2 regions of the Priestia sp. SRI_019 genome follow, and region 2 is predicted to be linked to the other one. Evidence: a T-box and tRNA genes for the amino acid it is inferred to sense, from the RefSeq annotation. Region 2 holds a T-box; the other holds one or more tRNA genes.
The links. A T-box is a leader RNA that pairs with one kind of tRNA and senses whether it is charged. The one in region 2 lies ahead of ileS (isoleucine--tRNA ligase), so its partner is inferred to be a tRNA-Ile.

Region 1 (7,425 bases), on a different contig from region 2:
AAGAAATAAGAGTGGCAGCATTGGAAGCTAAACCGAATGATTTTAGCAATTCGCGCGCAACTTTTACTTCTTCTACAGGATCCGCACTTAAAGAAATACGTAATGTATTTCCGATTCCTTTAGATAAAATAGCGCCAAGACCTGCTGCACTTTTTACAGTTCCTGCAAATAATGTACCCGATTCTGTAATTCCTAAGTGAAGAGGGTAGTCAAATGCTTGAGCAGCTTTTTCATAAGCTTCAATTGCTAAGTTAACATCCGATGCTTTCATTGAAACGATGATGTCATGGAAATCAAGGTCTTCTAAAATTTTAATGTGATGAAGTGCACTTTCTACCATGCCATCTGCTGTCGGATAGCCGTATTTATCTAAAATACGTTTTTCAAGTGAACCAGCGTTAACTCCAATACGAATTGGAATATTTTTAGCTTTTGCAGCATTTACAACAGCTTCCACTTTTTCACGGCGACCGATATTACCAGGGTTGATACGGATTTTATCCGCTCCGCCTTCAATTGCTTTTAATGCTAAGCGGTAGTCAAAATGAATATCCACAACTAATGGAATGTTAATGCGTTTTTTGATTTCAGGGATTGCATCTGCTGCGCGCTCGTCTGGACAAGCAACACGAACAACTTGGCATCCTGCTTCTTCTAAACGTTTAATTTCTGCAACCGTTGCTTCAACATCATGTGTCTTAGTGGTTGTCATACTTTGAATAACTAACTCGTTGCTGCCTCCGATTGTTAAATCTCCAACTTTAACCGGGCGTGTTTTTGTACGATGTATAATTTCACTCACGTGATAATCTCTCCTTCAAAATGAAATCAAGAATTTGAATTCATTAATAGAATAACTCTTTATGAACAAAATAACTAGTAGAAAGTACTACCTTAGCTATTTTAACAATGACTATCCCATCTTGACAAGAAGAATGCTGTCATTACTTGTAAATAGGGAACTTATACGTTTTTCCAATTTGAATATCCTCAGGCGCTGTACCGTTATTTAACTTTTTGAAGTCTCTAATCATTTGGTTCATAGAAACCGGTATCGATTTTTTTGTAAGCTCCTCAATGACGGACAAAACTGTATCGCCTGGCTTAATTTTTATTTTTGTATAGGTGGAAGAAGAGCTGGCGGCTTTTGTTTCTGCAGGCTGCGCTTTGCTGACTTGAACTGCTTCAGTAGCAGTGGGAATGGTCCCGTATTTAATGTCGTAGTGACAAATATATCCGATAAAAGCGAAAGCGGCTAATGCACATAGCTTTTTCATTATGCTCCTCCTTCATTCTTTTGCTTATGTGTAAAGCCTATGCTTGTCTTACTTAAATATGATTGGAGAACGAAAATTGAAAGAAAAATTAATGATTGTTTCATTAGGCTTATTGCCTTTAATCATGGTGCTGGGAAATTCCATGCTCATTCCTCTGCTGCCAAGCATTCAAAAGTCACTTCACTTAAGCGGAGTTAAAACCAGTTTGATACTGAGTGCATTTTCGATTCCAGCCGCATTGTGTATTCCTGCTGTAGGGATTTTATCAGACCGGTATGGGCGTAAAAAGTTAATCATATATTCACTCGTCATGATGATAATAGGTAGTGTCATCGCTGCTAGTAGTGCTTCATTCTCTTCTGGAAGCTTTACTGTGTTGATGGCAGGCAGAGTCATTCAAGGGATTGGAGCTGCAGGTACTACAACGTTGGCAATGGCATTAACTGGAGATGTATTTACAGGGGAAAAAAGAGCAAAAGTCCTCGGGATTTTAGAAGTGTATAACGGAGTTGGAAAAGTGGTTGCGCCGATAATTGGAGCATCGGCAGCACTCGTCGTATGGTATGCCGCGTTTTTTGTCTATCCTTTAGCTGCAGGTGCTGCTTTAGTAGGTATATTAATGTATGTGAGAGAAGGGAAAACAGGTTCGGATTCAGTATCTGTTCAAGAATATTTAAAGAGAGCCATTGGGATTGTCTATGATAAAAGAAAATCGCTTTTTCCTTTATTCTTTGTCGGGGGATTGGGGTTGTTTTTATTATTTGGCATTTTATATTACTTATCTTTTCTAATAGAGGAAACGTATCATATAGACGGTTTTTTTAAAGGAACCGCTTTTTTATTTCCTCTTGGTGCGATGACGCTCGTTTCTTATTGGACCGGGCAACGCATCAAAACAGATGTAGAGCTCATGAAAAAATTAATGATAGTAGGGATAACTCTTTTATTCCTGATGTTTGGAGTATTAACGATTATTTATACGCTTCCTGTGCTGATGTTTTGTTTGACAGTCGCCTTTGGCGGCTTAGGATTTGTTCTTCCGTGTATTAATATGATGATTACTTCAGCGGCTTCAGACGAAGAAAGAGGGTTTATTGTATCCATTTATGGAACGGTGAGATTTTTAGGGGTAGCGTTGGGACCTGTTGTTTTTGAAGTATGGATGCATACTGAAAGGCTGATGTTTGTTTACAGCTTTATTCTGCTCACAGCAGGAGGTTTGTGGGTTTTGTATCAGTTGAAAATTCTTCCTTGTGCAATGGGAAGAAGAAAAGTTGTACCGAAATAAAGAGGCTGAGACTTAACTACATCACGCCAATCCAAAGGCGAGCAAATGAAATAAATGATTTAGTATGGATCGTTGTTGATATCGCTGTTGATTTCTGTGCCAGACGTCGCTTTCCACGGGCGGTGATCTTCCTCGTCGCATACGCTCCTGCTGGGTCTTACCTGTTCCGTTTCCCCCTCAGGAGCCTGTGGTTTTTTCAAAAATCACCATATATAAGCAGCCGCATACATGAAAACTGCGTTCACCATATCAATAAAAAAATCCGATCGAGTTGGATTTTCTATCAACTAAAATACGTGGGTCCCAGCATCTTTATTAGGTTTTACCTTTTTTCTTATAGGAACCCTTGTGACGAGCAACAAGTAAATAAAGAATGTTCCTATCCAGTAAAGAGAGCTATGTGTTGCTAGAGACAAAGAAAAAGCTTCAAAAAGCGTATACAGCAGCGTGAAGGCTACCGTACTATAAGCGCTCAGTGCCCATAGCTGCTTGAAAGGAAGCTGCTTTTTAGCAATGAGTCCAATCAGTTTTCCAAGATAAGCAAGGCAGGTAATAGAAAGGAAGTTTAGTCCAGATGTTAATACGTACAGTAAAAGCATAGCGATAGGGACAAGTATGTATAAAGAAAATTTTTGTTCGTGCAGCAAGTTTAGCAGTTCATTTTTATCTTTATGATGCCAGTTTAGCAACTCATATGAATAAGTTTGTGTTTGTGAATTAGTCGTGATGTAAATTCCATCCTTTAAAAAACCAATGGCATGAGCAGGGGAATGAAACCGTTCAATAGACTGTGAGGGGTTTAAGATAAAAGCGGTACCGTTTACTTTTTTTGTGAAAGGTTGACTTGACGTAAGCTGTGAGTTTGAAATAGAAAAAGAAGAAACAGATTTCGGAAGATCTGTAGTAGCGATATGATAGCCGTTTACAATCGTCAAAGTCATAAAGAAAAATGTAGGCAGCAAAGAAATAAATGTTAAAAACAGCACAAAGCCAATTGTTTTATTCGTATGCTCAAAACGAAGCGACCTTATTTTTTTGAAGGAAGTAAAACTCCATGCCATCTTTTTCAGCATGCTCATTGTAAAGCCTCCTTTTAGTGAAGATTCTAATTATATCTTATTTTATAGCGAAAATTTAAGGTTTACAATAGATTTTAGAAACCGTTACCAATTACAATGATGCGGTGGAGCGTTTTGTCACAAGCACATCTTATGCGTGTATGTACAGGTTTTGCCGTCATTGTTTTTGGGGATATTACGGGCAGCTGGACGGTGCTGTTAATATTGCAGAGGTACACTCGAAAATCGTATTTGAAAGTAAAATAAAGGAAGGTCTAGTGGTGCAAGGTCTTTCTTTATAGGAGTGGTTATTGTATGATAAATAGTAATAATAAAAAGGATAGGTGCAGGCATGGCTATTTTATGTTGGGCATTAATTATCATTAGCTTTGTTGTATCGTTTGTTGGGTTGGTTTATCCCATCATTCCAAGCGTGCTATTTGTAGCTCTAGGATTTGTTATATACGGTTTATTTTATGATTTTAGCTCCTATAGCTGGTTATTTTGGGTGATACAAGGATTGTTAGTTGTCGCACTTTTTTTAGCAGACTATATAGCTAATATTATTGGTGTGAAAAAATTCGGAGGCACTAAAGCAGGTGTTTGGGGAAGTACAGTTGGGCTGCTTGTGGGTCCGTTTGTTATTCCGGGATTTGGAATTATTTTAGGTCCGTTTATCGGAGCGATTGTAGGAGAACTGATTGTTCATCGGACCACAATTAGTAACGCAGTAAAAATTGGAGTAGGTTCGGTTATTGGCTTTTTTAGTGGCGCTATTTCAAAAGGATTTATTCAACTTCTGATGATTGCCTATTTTTTATACGCTGTTTTAAAATAATATATTGACTTTAGGCTAGAAACATGTTAAATTTTTAATGTCGCTAGTAAATGTTATATTGTTCCACAGTAGCTCAGTGGTAGAGCTATCGGCTGTTAACCGATCGGTCGTAGGTTCGAGTCCTACCTGTGGAGCCATGGCGGTGTAGCTCAGCTGGCTAGAGCGTACGGTTCATACCCGTGAGGTCGGGGGTTCGATCCCCTCCGCCGCTATTTTCCAATTTACGTTTGTGACATACATAACTCATATTGTTCCACAGTAGCTCAGTGGTAGAGCTATCGGCTGTTAACCGATCGGTCGTAGGTTCGAGTCCTACCTGTGGAGCCATGTGGACCCTTAGCTCAGCTGGTTAGAGCAGACGGCTCATAACCGTCCGGTCGCAGGTTCGAGTCCTGCAGGGTCCACCATTTATAGGGTTGGAGGAATACCCAAGTCCGGCTGAAGGGATCGGTCTTGAAAACCGACAGGGGTGTTAAAGCCCGCGGGGGTTCGAATCCCTCTTCCTCCGCCATACTATTGTCTATTCAAAGCTTCTTTTGAGAAAAAGAAGCTTTTTTTATGTTTAAAAGAATAGCGAATGGGAATTAGGTAAATATAAATCATGGATTAGGAACTTTTTATTTGAAACAGTAGGGTAAATTTGCTAATCTAAACGTATATGGTGCTTTTGCGCCAAAATGCTTACATATTTTGAAGGAGGAATTATTCATGGCTTACAAATTACCAGAACTACCTTATGCATACGATGCACTGGAACCACATATCGACAAAGAAACAATGAATATTCACCACACAAAACATCACAACACATATGTTACAAATCTAAACGCTGCTGTTGAAGGCAAAGCGGATCTAGAAAGCAAAAGTATTGAAGAGTTAATTTCAAACTTAGATGCTGTTCCTGAAGATATCCGTACAGCAGTACGCAATAACGGCGGCGGTCATGCGAACCACTCATTATTTTGGACAATCCTTTGCCCTAACGGCGGCGGTGCTCCAACTGGTGAATTAGCAGACGCTATCGCTAGCAAATTCGGAAGCTTTGATCAATTCAAAGAAGAATTTGCAAATGCAGCTAAAACTCGCTTCGGTTCTGGCTGGGCTTGGTTAGTTGTAAACAACGGCGAATTAGAAGTAACAAGCACACCAAACCAAGATAGCCCATTAATGGAAGGCAAAACGCCAATTCTTGGTCTAGACGTTTGGGAGCATGCTTACTACCTAAATTACCAAAACCGCCGTCCAGATTACATTTCAGCATTCTTTAATGTTGTAAAATGGGACGAAGTTGCTAAACGTTACGACGCTGCAAAATAAGCTGAAGACGTATTTAAGAGCCAGTAAAGTAATTATTACCTTTACTGGCTTTTTTGTTTTCCAATTCTTTTACATATCTCCTTTTCTTTTTCACACACTAGGTGTAGAAGAGAAAAGGAGTTTTTTGATATGCCTTTATTAAAAAAAGTAGTTGGAGATGTAGAAGTTAGTAAAGATTTACTTTTGCTTTTAATTATAGGCGGTCTTTATGCCTTGGCTATTTCAATTTCCAATTCGTTTGTTAACATTTATCTGTGGAAACAATCAGGCGAATTTTCGGATCTCGCTATTTATAATTTAGCGGTAGTGGTGCTTCAGCCGCTTACGTTTATTTTAGCAGGTAAATGGGCCAAACGAATTGACCGGGTTGTGGTTTTAAGGTTAGGTGTATCTTTTTTAGCTGTTTTTTATATCGCTGTATTAATCAGTGGAGCTAACGCAGCGGAGTATTTAGTATTGCTTGGTGGACTGCTGGGTATAGGATACGGCTTTTATTGGCTAGCTTTTAATGTGCTAACTTTTGAAATTACAGAACCTGATACAAGAGACTTTTTTAACGGATTTTTAGGGATTTTAAACTCTTTTGCAGGGATGATTGGTCCTTTAGGAGCGGGCTTCGTTATCTCCGCTTTGTATGAATCACTTGGGTATAAAATTGTGTTTGGTGTATCGTTGCTATTGTTTATCGGTGCCGTTGTGCTTAGTTTTTTTATTACAAGACGCGCAGCGGAAGGAGTATACAAATTTAAAGAAGTATGGGCTGAACGAAAAGTCAATAAAGACTGGAATCGAATATTGCAGGCTCATTTCTTTCAAGGGTTGCGTGAAGGTACGTTCATTTTTGTTGTATCCGTCATGGTGTTTATTACGACGGGAAGTGAATTAGCTTTAGGAACATATGGACTGGTGAATTCAGCGGTTGCGTTTGTAGGATACTATGTTGCCTCAAGGTTTATTAAGCAAAAAAATCGCCTTCGGTTTATCTTCACAGGAGGCCTCCTTCTCTATGGAGCAGTCTTTTTGCTTATCTTTAACTTATCGTATCCAAAGTTAATTATATATGCTGTTTGTATTGCCATTGCCTATCCTATTTTGTTGGTTCCATTTATTTCTCTAACATACGATGTGATTGGACGAGCAAAAGACGTTGTTTCAAAAAGAATTGAATACATTGTTGTCAGAGAAGTATTTCTGAATATCGGGCGCGTCGTTTCCATATCTTTATTTTTAATAGCTGTACTATTTTTTGATGAAGCAAAAAGTATTCCCATTTTATTAGCTATTGTTGGAGCAGGGCATACGATCATTTATTTTTGTGTGAGACATATCTCACAGCCTCTTCACAAAAAAGAAACGACTGTTACGCCTCCGGTATTAAATGAAGGAGACGGAGAGTCTCCAGCTTAGAGTGTTGTCAGCTCCTTCATTTGTACTATGGAAAATGCTGCGCTTTTCTTTTAGAATAAATACGTTGTGTAAATAGGCACCTGCCAGGTGTCTATTTATTTGCTAAATGGCTGATTTTATGGTGTTATGGTATATATGTTTTATAAAGTGTAGGTGTTGGTATGAAAAAGAAAAAAAGAAGAAAAAGTCACGTGCCTTTTCGTGTGAACTTACTTTTCTTGACCGTATTTGCCCTATTTT
Region 2 (7,425 bases):
ATGTTTATGGCTTCTACTGTTTACACCTTAATTCTTTTATTCATATTACATCCCTTATTACCAGCAGCTACTCATAATTTTATTATGGGACTAGCTTTACTGATTCTGTTTTTAAGCATCATAGGCTTATTTGTTGGATTAATAAAGCCAAAGTGGGTATTGCCTAAATTTAAAATCAAAACAAGAAAACGTGTATTATTTTCTTATCTATATTTAATTATTAGTTGTTTTTTTATTGCTGTAGCTTTTACAGATGGAGAATCAACTTCTACCCCTGCTTCAACTCAAGTAAGTTCTTCGCAAAACAGCGTCACTGTTTCATCTAAAAAAGATGGTGCTGATAGCAGCAAGCAAAAAGTTGAAAAGAATGATAGTGATAAAACAGCAAAAGAAGAGAAAAGACAAAAAGCTGAGGAGCAAGCAGTAAAAGAAGAAGCAAAACAAAAAGCTCAGGAGCAAGCGGCAAAAGAAGAAGCAAAACGAAAAGCTGAAGAACAAGCAGCAAAAGAAGAAGCAAAACAAAAAGCTCAGGAGCAAGCGGCAAAAGAAGAGGCAGAACGAAAAGCTCAAGAGCAAGCGGCGAAAGAAGAAGCGGAACAAAAAGCTGAGGAGCAAGCGGCAAAAGAAGAGGCAGAACGAAAAGCTCAAGAGCAAGCGGCGAAAGAAGAAGCGGAACGAAAAGCTGAGGAGCAAGCTGCAAAACAAGAAGCAGAGCGTAAAGCTCAACAACAAGCAGCTAGTCAACAGTCTACACCTAGCAGTTCTACTAGCAACAGTAGAAATTATAAGCCATTTGAAAATGATCCGAGTGATGATCAACAGTCTAATATGTCTTGTTCGGGACAAATCAAAGGTAACAAAAACTCGAAAATTTACCACGTACCTGGCGGAGCTTATTATGACAGAACTCAAGATAACATTGTTTGGTTCTGTTCAGAAGCGGATGCACAGGCAGCTGGATATAGAGAATCCCAACGATAAAAAAATATATGCAACCTTTAAAAGCTCTCCTATATGTTTCTTGGAGAGCTTTTTTCTTTATGAGAGGATTAATATAACGTATGTATCAAAGACACAGAACGAGTAAGTTTTAAAAGCAGAGAAGATATGAAAAAAGAATTCTTTGAATAAAACAACTTGGATAAGAAAGCTTAAAGTAGCGTTTTGTAAACGCGTCTGCAAATAAAGTTCCCTTGCTCATCTGATGCTGTCATATAATAGAATTAGCTATTATACTTACATTTATTAATACTTTTTCAAAAACGGTCTTAGCTCTAAGGTTTTAAATAGTTTTATAGATGGGAGTTAAAGCAAGCTTATGAACAGAGAAGAAGTACTACAAAAAATAAAGAACTTAAACATCTGGAAAAAAAGGGATCAAAGAGCTCCGCACAAACCATTGTTGATACTGTATGCCCTAGGTCAGCTGCAGTCTAAACAGCAAATTCACTTGCCGTATAGCGAGGTGAAAATCCCTTTAAAAGAGCTGCTTATGGAATTTGGACCTTCTCGGAGTTCCTATCATCCGGAGCATCCTTTTGTTCGTTTGACAGGAGATGGAATATGGGAGCTAAGTGAAGAAGTTGATAAGCGTAGCTTTACAGATAAATATTTGCTGAGTACAAATATAGTAGGCGGTTTTAGACAGGATGTTTACAACCTTTTTGCAAATGATCCTACGCTGCTTCAAGATGCAGCGCAATTTTTATTAAATGAGCATTTTCCGGATACGATCCATGAAGATATATTAAGAGCCGTAGGCTTGGATTTTGAAACACAGTTAAAGAGAAGAAGAGATCCAAAGTTTAGAGAGAAAATTCTTCAAGCTTACGGATATAGCTGCGCTGTTTGTGGTTTTAACGTTCGTCTTGGTCATAATTTAGTTGGTGTAGAGGCCGCTCATATTAAGTGGCATCAAGCGGGAGGGCCAGATATTGAAAGTAACGGAATCGCGTTATGTTCGATGCATCATAAATTATTTGATCGAGGAGTTTTTACTTTTTCAGATCATAATGAGCTGTTAGTGGCAACTCAAGCGCACGGAACAAATGGCTTTGAAGAGTGGCTTATGAAGTATCATGGACAAAAGCTTAGAGATCCGATTCATCCGGCATACCAGCCGAGTGACGCTTTTCTTGGGTGGCATGTTAGAGAAGTGTTTAGAGGACCCGCTAGATATCAAGTAAATGATATAAATTGATTTTTGCACATGATAGATTGCTATGTTTATACTTAGGAAGTAATTTACACATAGTGGCGTCATTTAAAATACGTTAAAAATAAATTAGCACACTTATCCTGAACCCCTCCAGTAAGTTTTCTATTCTCTTTTTCCTCCCTTTAAACTGTGTGTCTTTTCTGAAGAAAATTCATAGGATATAGCATCTTATCTGTATTAAGAAAGGGGTTATATCGTGGAGGAAACAAAGCTTACTGGACGAATCGTTACACCTGATGATGCGGAATATGATCAGGCTAGAACAAATAATAATTTAGGTGTACCTAAATTTCCGAGAATAATTGTATTTTGTCAGAATACAAACGATGTAGTAAATGCATTGAAGTGGGTAAAGGAAAATCATGTCCCATTTCGAATAAGAAGCGGCAGGCATAGCTATGAAAATTTTTCACTGGTAAACGGTGGATTAGTGATTGATGTCAGTGAAATGGATAGAATCAAGATCGACAGTAAAAGCATGACAGCGAAAATAGAAGCAGGGGCTAATCTAGGGAAAGTATATAATGAATTATGGAAAAAAGGAACGACTATCCCTGCAGGTACGGAAAGCAGTGTTGGTCTTGTAGGCCTTGTGCTTGGCGGAGGAATTGGCATGTTATCAAGGTTGTTTGGGCTTACCTGTGATAATTTGGTTGAAGTTGAAATGGTCATCGTAAATGAACAGAGAGAAGTTGAACTCATTAAGGCAAATAAAAATCGCAACAGTGATCTCTTTTGGGCTTGTTGTGGAGGCGGGGGCGGAAACTTTGGTATTGTTACGTCTCTTACATTCAAGGTGCAGCCTGTCTCAAAGGTGTCAATCTTTTCAATTACATGGGAATGGGAAGATTTTGAAGCTGCTTTTGATGCATGGCAGCACTGGGCCACAAATACCGATAAGCGCTTAACTTCGGAGATTGAGTTAAAGTCGAAAGAAGCGAATCAGATTATTGCTCAAGGTGAGTTTGTTGGTTCATCATTCAAGTTAAAGGAGCTTCTGCAGCCTTTAATAGATGTTGGGTGTCCTAAAAAAGTAGTAATAAAGGAAGTTTCATATATTGAAGCTGTACAATTTTTTGACGATCCGAGCGGAAACCAACCCGCCCCTCGAAAAAGGTCAGGTTCTTTTCTTAATAAACCTTTTCCAAAAGACGCTATTTTAACAATGAAGCATTTTTTAGAAAATGCTCCGAATGAAAAATCTAGTATTTGGCACCAGTCTCTTGGGGGAGCAGTGGAAGAAGTTGCCTCTAATGAAACGGCCTTCTATTATAGGGATGCTGTTATCGCACAGGAGTACCTTGCTACATGGAGCCATCCTTCAGAAGAGCGAGCAAACATTCGATGGATTGAAGAGTTAAGAAATGCTTTATCGAGATATACAACTGGAGATTATGTGAACTGGCCGGACCGGCTCATCAGAGATTGGCCAACGGCGTATTATGGAGAGAATTTTAAAAAGCTTCGAGAAGTGAAACGAGCATATGATCCATGTAATCTATTTCATTTCCCTCAAAGCATCCCGCCGTTTATTAACTGGTTTTAAAGATCATCTTTCAAGTGGTAGATGCAAATAATACCCACCTTAAATGAGGTGGTTTTTTGTGTACATTGCCTTTTCCTGAGAGCGTGAAAAAGGAAGCAAACAGTGGTAAGCAGTTATTTTATCAATAGATGGTTACGTTATACGGAGAAACATACACAAATTTCATAAACATTGACATTCCCTTCCAAACCGCATACAATAGCTACTAATAAAAGCACACAAATTCGTTGAAGAGAATCAGTACGCTGCAAGTTTGTTCCACAGAGAGCTGGTGATAGCTGAAAGCCAGTGTTCAAGCTGCAGGGGAATATCCTCTCTGAGAAGTCAAACTGAACGATAAGTAAGTTTGAACGGTAGTCTACCGTTAAAAAGAACGCGTATGATTGTACGTTGCTGAGTGCTATTGATGAACGGATCAATAGAAGCCAGGGTGGTACCGCGGTTAAAACCCGTCCCTAGTCATAGGGACGGGTTTCTTTGTGTGCTTTTAACTTTAAAAGGAGTGGTATCACATGAAAGAAGTGAATGTAAGGGAGTCTTCGCAAGAGCGCGAAAAGCGTATCCAGCAGCAGTGGCAAAAGAGAAATGTGTTTCAGCAGTCGGTTCAAAACAGGGAAGGGCATCCGTCATTTGTATTTTATGAAGGGCCTCCTACAGCAAACGGTTTGCCTCACGTGGGGCACGCGCTAGGCCGGACCATTAAAGACGTGGTGGCTCGTTATAAGACGATGGCGGGGCATCAAGTAATTCGAAAAGCAGGCTGGGATACGCACGGACTGCCGGTAGAGCTCGGTGTCGAAAAGCAGCTCGGAATTTCAGGGAAGCATGACATTGAAAAATACGGCATAGAAGCTTTTATCAACAAGTGTAAGGAAAGTGTGTTTGTGTATGAAAAGCAGTGGCGCACGTTCACGGAGCAGCTTGGCTATTGGGTTGATATGGAAGACCCTTACATCACCTTGGAGAATTCATATATTGAAAGCGTATGGAACGTGCTTGGCACGATTCATGAAAAAGGACTTCTTTATAAAGGCCACCGCGTATCACCTTACTGCCCGAGCTGTCAAACGTCGCTGAGTTCACATGAAGTAGCGCAAGGGTATAAAGATGTAAAAGATTTAACGGTAACGGTGAAATTTAAAGTGAAAAACCGCGATAATGAGTATTTTTTAGGGTGGACGACAACACCTTGGACGCTTCCGTCAAACGTGGCGCTTGCGGTGCATGAAGAGATGAACTACGTTCGCGCTGAGCAAGGCGACAGCGTGTATATAGTGGCAGAAGCGCTCGCAGACAAAGTGTTAAAAGGAGAATATAGCGTTTTATCTCAACATAAAGGAAATGAGTTAAAAGGGATGTCGTATGAGCCGCCGTTTAATTTTGTGAAAGTGGAAAAAGGGCATGAAGTCGTAACGGCTGATTACGTAACGGATCAAAGCGGAACGGGTGTTGTTCATTTAGCACCTGCATATGGTGAAGATGATTACAGAGTCGTAAAAGAAAACGGCTTTTCGTTTGTGAACGTAGTGGATGAAAAAGGACAGTACACGTCTGAAGTGCCGCCTTTTCAAGGACGTTTCGTGAAAGACTGCGACGTTGATATCGTTCGTCATTTAGCAAATGAAGGCGTGCTGTATCATAAAGAAAAGCATGAGCACAGCTATCCGTTTTGCTGGCGATGCGACTCGCCGCTTCTTTATTACGCAAATGAAAGCTGGTTTATCCAAACGACGGCGTTGAAGGAACAGTTTTTGAAAAACAATGAAAGCGTGACGTGGTACCCGGATCATATCAAGCACGGCCGCTTTGGCAACTTTTTAGAAAATATGGTGGACTGGAACATCAGCAGAAAGCGCTACTGGGGAACACCGCTGAACGTATGGGAATGCGGAGCATGTCAGCATCAAGTAGCGCCAAAAAGCATCAAAGAGCTTCAGAAACATGCGTCTCATTCCGTGGATGACAGCATTGAACTTCATAAGCCGTATGTAGATGACGTGCAGCTAACGTGTCCGGTCTGCAGCGGAGAAATGAAGCGAACGCCCGAAGTGATTGACGTTTGGTTTGACAGCGGCTCGATGCCGTTTGCGCAGTATCACTATCCGTTTGAAAATAATGAACTGTTCCAAAAACAGTTTCCAGCAGACGTTATCGCAGAAGGAATTGATCAAACGCGCGGCTGGTTTTACAGCTTGATGGCAGTTTCAACGCTGTTTACAGGAAAAGCACCTTATAAGCGCGTTTTGTCTCTTGGCCACGTCTTAGATGAAAACGGTCAAAAGATGTCTAAAAGTAAAGGAAATGCGCTGGACCCTGTTGATCTTATTCATACATTTGGTGCTGATGCGCTTAGATGGGCGCTTTTAGCAGACAGTGCACCTTGGAATCCGAAGAAATTTTCAGAGCGCGTCGTGCAAGAAGCGAAGTCAAAAGTGATTGATACGCTTGTGAACGTGTACGGCTTTTACGTGTTATACGCCAAGCTTGACGGCTATGACCCGAAGCAAACGTATGAATTGAAAAAAACAAAATTGGATGAGTGGATTCTTTCGCGTTTACACAGCACGGTCAAGCGCGTCACAGCACATCTTGAAGATTACGGATTTACAAGTGCCGCTCGTGAAATCGCGGCATTTATTGAAGAGCTAAGCAACTGGTATGTACGACGTTCTCGCGATCGCTTTTGGTCAGAAGGGATGCACGGAGAAAAAGCAGCGGCTTACGATACGCTTCATGAAGTGTTAGTGACGCTTAGTCAGCTGTTGGCACCGTTTACGCCGTTTGTTGCGGATGATGTTCATGAAAATCTCACAGGGAAAAGCGTTCATTTAGCAGACTATCCTGTTTGTGATCAAACGAAAGTGAACGAAAAGCTGGAAAAAGAAATGGCAGCGGTGCTTCAAGTAGTGGAACTAGGCCGAAGCATCCGAAATACGCATTCGTTAAAAGTAAAGCAGCCTCTGCAAAGTCTTTCGCTTGTGGTAACGGAAGAAGATGTAGAGTGGAAAGCATATCGTGATGTCATCAAAGATGAGCTTAATGTAAAGAACTTTAACGTGGAGCAAGACGACGACAAACTTGTTTCATACGTATTAAAACTGGATTTTAAACAGGCTGGACCAAAGTTTGGGAAACAAGTTAATGAGGTCAACCAAGCGCTGAAAAACCTTTCAGAAGAGAAAGGGAAAGAGTTTGTTGAACAAGGCAAGCTAAGTGTTACGCTTGCTTCAGGAGAAAACCTAACGCTTGAAACGGCAGACGTACTTGTTGAAAAAGTGCCAAAAGAAGGTTTTGCAGTTGCATCAAACGGCACGTACACTGCGGTGTTGGATACGGCGTTAACCGAAGAACTCGTGCAGGAAAGAGTCGCTCGTGAAGTAATTCGAGCGGTTCAAGATTACCGCAAAAAGCTGGATTTACCCGTGAATTTACGTATTGATTTGGAGCTTAGCGGAGACGAAGAAGTGAAGGAAGCCGTCGCGAAGTTTGAAACGCTGCTTCAAGAAAATCTTTTGCTGCACAGTCTCAGTGTGAAAGAAGCCATCGAAAATGGAGAGACGGTAAAAGTCGGAACAAAGCAAGTTACGCTTCGCGTTTTAAATCAGAGCTGATAAAAAGCACTTACCTCATAGCAGGTAAGTGCTTTTTTACCTTTAATCAA

Region 1: it has a tRNA-Ile gene. The T-box ahead of ileS (isoleucine--tRNA ligase) is inferred to sense a tRNA for this amino acid. The anticodon was not compared.

What each region holds. Positions count from the first base shown of each region.
Region 1 is NZ_JBYCZN010000001.1:373,854-381,278, forward strand. It holds gene ispG (flavodoxin-dependent (E)-4-hydroxy-3-methylbut-2-enyl-diphosphate synthase) at 1-793, opposite strand, end outside; gene AC2YJL_RS01890 (hypothetical protein) at 945-1,277, opposite strand; gene AC2YJL_RS01895 (MFS transporter) at 1,354-2,565, shown strand; gene AC2YJL_RS01900 (DUF1189 domain-containing protein) at 2,853-3,644, opposite strand; gene AC2YJL_RS01905 (hypothetical protein) at 3,759-3,890, shown strand; gene AC2YJL_RS01910 (DUF456 domain-containing protein) at 3,976-4,461, shown strand; tRNA gene AC2YJL_RS01915 (tRNA-Asn) at 4,524-4,598, shown strand; tRNA gene AC2YJL_RS01920 (tRNA-Met) at 4,600-4,673, shown strand; tRNA gene AC2YJL_RS01925 (tRNA-Asn) at 4,714-4,788, shown strand; tRNA gene AC2YJL_RS01930 (tRNA-Ile) at 4,792-4,868, shown strand; tRNA gene AC2YJL_RS01935 (tRNA-Ser) at 4,880-4,972, shown strand; gene sodA (superoxide dismutase SodA) at 5,170-5,778, shown strand; gene AC2YJL_RS01945 (MFS transporter) at 5,908-7,185, shown strand; gene AC2YJL_RS01950 (peptidoglycan D,D-transpeptidase FtsI family protein) at 7,347-7,425, shown strand, end outside.
Region 2 is NZ_JBYCZN010000002.1:50,231-57,655, forward strand. It holds gene AC2YJL_RS10505 (sunset domain-containing protein) at 1-981, shown strand, start outside; gene AC2YJL_RS10510 (phosphorothioated DNA-binding restriction endonuclease) at 1,319-2,200, shown strand; gene AC2YJL_RS10515 (FAD-binding oxidoreductase) at 2,415-3,764, shown strand; T-box leader at 3,983-4,224, shown strand; gene ileS (isoleucine--tRNA ligase) at 4,277-7,375, shown strand; gene AC2YJL_RS10525 (immunoglobulin-like domain-containing protein) at 7,418-7,425, opposite strand, start outside.